One region of the Streptomyces sp. NPDC014991 genome, then DNA from elsewhere that is predicted to be linked to it. Evidence: predicted binding sites of a transcription regulator. Region 1 holds the regulator's gene; the other holds the start of a gene.

Region 1 (2,846 bases):
CAGATCGGCGGAGTACTGGCGCATTCGGATGACGATAGGAGAAGCCGTACGGAGACGCTCACGACACGCCGGGAACCGGCCGGCGGAGCGGCTCAGCGCACGCCGAAACGGGCGGCCAGCGCGTCCCGTTGACGCCGCACGAAGGCGGCGTCCACCACCGCTCCGTGCCCCGGTACGTACCGCGCGCCCTCGCCGCCGAGCGCCAGCAGCCGGTCCAGCGCGGCCGGCCAGCGCGAGGGGACCGCGTCCGGCCCCGCCTGCGGTTCGCCGGACTCCTCCACCAGGTCGCCGCAGAACACCACCTCCGGATCGCCGGGGACGAGCACGGCGAGGTCGTGCGCGGTGTGGCCGGGGCCCACGTCGGCCAGCAGCGCCTGCCGGCCGCCGCCCAGGTCGAGCGTCCACTCGCCGCAGACCGCGTGGCCGGGCGGGACCAGCGCGTCCACCGCCTCGGCGGCGTCGGCGGGCGGCAGGCCGTTCCGGAGCGCGTCCAGGCGCAGCTCCTCGCGCTGGTGGACCAGGACCGCGTCCACGCCCACGGCCGCGTACGTCTCGGCGCCGGCGAACGCGGGCGCCCCGAGGACGTGGTCGAAATGGGGATGCGTGAGCGCGAGATGGGTCACACGGCCGCCGGCCAGCGACTCGGCCCGGGACCGCAGCCGGGCCCCCTCCGCCAGGCTCGATCCCGCGTCCACCACCAGCGCGGTGCCCGCGCCCAGTACCAGGCCCGCGGTGCAGTCCCAGCCGGGCAGCCGGCACCGCCCCACCCCGGCGGCCAACCGTTCCCAGCCCAGGTCTTCCCAAGTCACCGTCATACCGGCGACGCTAGCGCTACGAGCCGGTACGGCGGGCCCGGCCTTGCCCGGTGCGTACCCGGCGGCCGTACACTGGGCCGGGGAAGGCTGGCACTCGCACGGGCGGAGTGCCAGGCGGCCGGCCCGAACGGACGAACGGACCAGGGGACGACGTGCTGGAGGTGCGCGCGGATGCTGAGTGAACGCAGGCTTCAGGTGCTGCGCGCCATCGTTCAGGACTATGTCGGCACCGAGGAGCCGGTGGGCTCCAAGGCGCTCACCGAACGGCACAACCTCGGTGTCTCCCCGGCGACCGTCCGCAACGACATGGCGGCCCTGGAGGACGAGGGGTACATCGCCCAGCCGCACACCAGCGCGGGGCGTATCCCCACCGACAAGGGCTACCGGCTGTTCGTGGACAAGCTCGCCGGCGTCAAGCCGATGACCGGGCCCGAGCGGCGGGCCATCCAGAACTTCCTGGGGGGCGCCGTCGACCTCGACGACGTCGTGGCGCGCACGGTCCGGCTGCTGGCGCAGCTGACCCGGCAGGTCGCCGTCGTGCAGTACCCGTCGCTGACCCGGTCCACGGTCCGGCACGTGGAGCTGCTCTCGCTGGCTCCCGCGCGTGTGATGCTGGTGCTGATCACGGACACCGGCCGGGTCGAGCAGCGGATGGTCGACTGCCCGGCGCCGTTCGGCGAGGCGTCGCTGGCGGATCTGCGGGCGCGGCTGAACAGCCGGGTCACGGGCCGCCGGTTCGCGGACGTGCCGAAACTGGTCGAGGACCTGCCGGACGCCTTCGAACACGAGGACCGCGGTACGGTCTCCATGGTGCTCTCCACCCTTCTGGAGACACTCGTCGAGGAGAACGAGGAGCGGTTGATGATCGGCGGTACCGCCAATCTCACCCGCTTCGGGCACGACTTCCCCCTCACGATCCGGCCCGTCCTGGAGGCACTGGAGGAGCAGGTCGTGCTCCTCAAGCTCCTGGGCGAGGCGAAGGACCCCGGCGTGACCGTGCGCATCGGCCACGAGAACGCCCACGAAGGACTCAACTCCACCTCCGTCGTGTCGGTGGGCTACGGTTCGGGCGGCGAGGCAGTCGCCAAGCTCGGCGTGGTCGGACCGACCCGCATGGACTACCCGGGAACGATGGGAGCGGTACGCGCAGTGGCACGGTACGTCGGACAGATCCTGGCGGAGTCGTAAGTGGCCACGGACTACTACGCCGTTCTCGGCGTGCGCCGCGACGCGTCGCAGGATGAGATCAAGAAGGCGTTCCGTCGGCTCGCTCGCGAGCTGCACCCGGACGTCAACCCCGATCCGAAGACCCAGGAGCGGTTCAAGGAGATCAACGCCGCCTACGAGGTGCTGTCGGACCCGCAGAAGAAGCAGGTCTACGACCTCGGCGGCGACCCGCTCTCCCAGTCGGGCGGGGCGGGCGCGGGCGGCTTCGGCGCCGGCGGCTTCGGCAACTTCTCCGACATCATGGACGCGTTCTTCGGTACGGCGTCGCAGCGCGGGCCGCGCTCGCGCACCCGGCGCGGCCAGGACGCGATGATCCGGATCGAGATCGAGCTGGACGAGGCGGCCTTCGGGACGACCAAGGACATCCAGGTCGACACCGCCGTCGTCTGCAACACCTGCAACGGCGAGGGCGCGGCCCCGGGCACGTCCGCGCAGACGTGTGACATGTGCCGCGGTCGTGGCGAGGTGTCGCAGGTCACCCGGTCCTTCCTGGGCCAGGTCATGACCTCCCGGCCCTGCCCCCAGTGCCAGGGTTTCGGCACGGTCGTGCCGACCCCGTGCCCGGAGTGCGCCGGCGACGGCCGCGTCCGCTCGCGCCGTACGCTCACCGTGAAGATCCCGGCCGGCGTCGACAACGGCACGAGGATCCAGCTCGCCGGTGAGGGCGAGGTCGGCCCCGGCGGCGGCCCGGCCGGTGACCTGTACGTCGAGATCCACGAGCTGCCGCACGCGATGTTCCAGCGGCGCGGTGACGACCTGCACTGCACGGTCACCGTCCCGATGACGGCGGCGGCCCTCGGCACG
Region 2 (2,846 bases), on a different contig from region 1:
GCAGAAGCCGAACACGATCGCCAAGTCGCTCGCCATCGGCAACCCGGCCGACGGTCCGTACGTGCTGGACATCGCCCGCCGCACCGGCGGCGCCGTGGAGGACGTCACCGACCAGCAGGTGGTGGACGCCATCCGGCTGCTCGCGCGGACCGAGGGCATCTTCGCGGAGACCGCCGGCGGTGTCACCGTGGGCGTCACCCGCAAGCTGATCGAGAACGGCGTGCTGGACCCGGCGAGGACCACGGTCGTCCTGAACACCGGTGACGGCCTGAAGACCCTGGACGCGGTGGCCGGGACCGGTCTCACCGCCACCATCCGCCCGACCCTGGACTCCTTCCGAGAGGCTGGCCTCGCATGAGCGTGACCGTTCGCATCCCCACCATCCTGCGTACCTACACCGGCGGCTCGGCGGAGGTCGCCGCGCAGGGCGCGACCCTCGCCGAGGTCATCGCCGACCTGGAGAAGAACCACACCGGGATCGCCGCCCGGGTGCTGGACGACCAGGGCCGGCTGCGCCGGTTCGTCAACGTGTACGTGAACGACGACGACGTCCGCTTCGAGCAGGGCCTGGAGACCGCCACGCCGGACGGTGCGGGCGTCTCGATCATTCCGGCGGTCGCCGGCGGCTGATCCGCCGCATCATTACCTTCGGTAACGCCGGTTACATATCGTTCATGTGATTGCCCCCTCCGTAAGAGAAGCGGAGGGGGCAATTCTGTGTGATTGAGCGCGGTAGAGTTGGGGAACACGGTCGCGGACCGCGGGTCGGCGGCCCTTCATTTCATGCCGCGCGCCCGACAAGAAACAGCCAAAGTGCTGGGGTGTTCCGCGGCATTCGTGCCCTTTGTGAGGCCCGACTTGCCCCGAAGTCGGATGAATTCTCGCCACATTCCGGACCGCGCGCGTCCAGATTTCTCGTCCGATTGACCTGTTGCAGACGGCAGTTGGACAGATACATTCAGCCGCGGTCGACGCGTTCCGGCGCACGCCCCCGGCCAGTGGGGGGTGAGGTCTGACCCGGGTTCGCGAAGTGCGGATCTGTGCAAGGGCCAGTAATAGGGGAGTTAGGCATGGCTCAGGGCACCGTCAAGTGGTTCAACGCGGAGAAGGGGTACGGCTTCATCGCGGTCGACGGTGGTGCGGACGTCTTCGTCCATTACAGCGCCATTCAGATGGACGGCTACCGCACCCTGGAAGAGGGCCAGCGGGTGGAGTTCGAGATCTCGCAGGGCCAGAAGGGCCCGCAGGCCGACATGGTTCGCCTCGGCGCCTGAACGTTTTCTGTTGGCGAAGGGCCCGCACCGGCACAGGGTGCGGGCCCTTCGCCGTGCCCGGGTCCGTGCCGGTCCGGAGCGGGGTCCGGGTCCGCGGCCGTGCCCGGGTGTGGGTCCCGGCCGGTGTTCGCGCGGGGCTGACCGAGGGTTCGTACCCCCCGAGGCGCTTGCACTCGACCATGCCGAGTGCTAATCATTGGCGTTAGCACTCTGAAGGTGAGAGTGACAACGAGGACCGGGTCGGTGAGGCCCGCAGGCCAAGTGGGGCAAGGAACCACGCGGCCGGCGAGCCGTCCGTCGCGGGCGCGGGCGCGGTCCGAAGGAATCACCCCCAGTCCTGGAGGGACCACTTCACATGGCCAAGATCATCGCGTTCGACGAGGAGGCGCGGCGCGGCCTCGAGCGCGGCATGAACCAGCTCGCGGACGCCGTGAAGGTGACGCTCGGCCCCAAGGGCCGCAACGTCGTCCTCGAGAAGAAGTGGGGCGCCCCCACGATCACCAACGATGGTGTGTCCATCGCCAAGGAGATCGAGCTCGAGGACCCGTACGAGAAGATCGGCGCCGAGCTGGTCAAGGAAGTCGCCAAGAAGACGGACGACGTCGCCGGTGACGGTACGACCACCGCGACCGTTCTCGCCCAGGCCCTGGTCAAGGAAGGCCTGCGCAACGTCGCCGCCGGCGCCAACCCCATGGCCCTGAAGCGCGGCATCGAGAAGGCCGTCGAGGCCGTCTCCGCCGCCCTGCTGGAGCAGGCGAAGGACGTCGAGACGAAGGAGCAGATCGCCTCCACCGCGTCCATCTCCGCCGCCGACACCCAGATCGGCGAGCTGATCGCCGAGGCCATGGACAAGGTCGGCAAGGAAGGCGTCATCACCGTCGAGGAGAGCAACACCTTCGGTCTGGAGCTCGAGCTCACCGAGGGCATGCGCTTCGACAAGGGTTACATCTCCGCCTACTTCGCGACCGACATGGAGCGCATGGAGTCGGTGCTCGAGGACCCCTACATCCTCATCGCCAACTCCAAGATCTCCTCGGTCAAGGACCTGCTCCCGCTCCTGGAGAAGGTCATGCAGTCGGGCAAGCCGCTGCTGATCATCGCCGAGGACGTCGAGGGCGAGGCCCTGTCGACCCTGGTCGTCAACAAGATCCGCGGCACCTTCAAGTCCGTCGCCGTCAAGGCCCCGGGCTTCGGCGACCGCCGCAAGGCCATGCTCGGCGACATCGCCATCCTCACGGGCGGCGAGGTCATCTCCGAGGAGGTCGGCCTCAAGCTGGAGAACGCGACCCTGGACCTCCTGGGCCGCGCCCGCAAGGTCGTCATCACCAAGGACGAGACCACCATCGTCGACGGTTCGGGCTCCTCCGAGCAGGTCAACGGCCGCGTCAACCAGATCCGCGCCGAGATCGAGAACAGCGACTCCGACTACGACCGCGAGAAGCTGCAGGAGCGCCTGGCGAAGCTCGCCGGCGGTGTCGCGGTCATCAAGGCCGGTGCCGCCACCGAGGTGGAGCTCAAGGAGCGCAAGCACCGCATCGAGGACGCCGTCCGCAACGCGAAGGCGGCCGTCGA

The links. The regulator HrcA, encoded in region 1, represses chaperone genes, less so after heat shock. The targets are predictions, from matches to a motif close to TTNGCACTCNGNNNNNCNGAGTGCNAA.
Region 2: a site for HrcA is predicted at 1,441-1,467, ahead of groL (chaperonin GroEL). Genes of this name have one in related genera too.

What each region holds. Positions count from the first base shown of each region.
Region 1 is NZ_JBIBVY010000001.1:632,840-635,685, reverse strand. Features, by position in the region: gene ACF1BE_RS02870 (DUF3097 domain-containing protein) at 1-24, opposite strand, end outside; gene ACF1BE_RS02865 (MBL fold metallo-hydrolase) at 93-815, opposite strand; gene hrcA (heat-inducible transcriptional repressor HrcA) at 987-2,003, shown strand; gene dnaJ (molecular chaperone DnaJ) at 2,004-2,846, shown strand, end outside.
Region 2 is NZ_JBIBVY010000020.1:130,228-133,073, forward strand. Features, by position in the region: gene thrC (threonine synthase) at 1-358, shown strand, start outside; gene ACF1BE_RS27515 (MoaD/ThiS family protein) at 355-630, shown strand; gene ACF1BE_RS27520 (cold-shock protein) at 1,071-1,274, shown strand; gene groL (chaperonin GroEL) at 1,630-2,846, shown strand, end outside.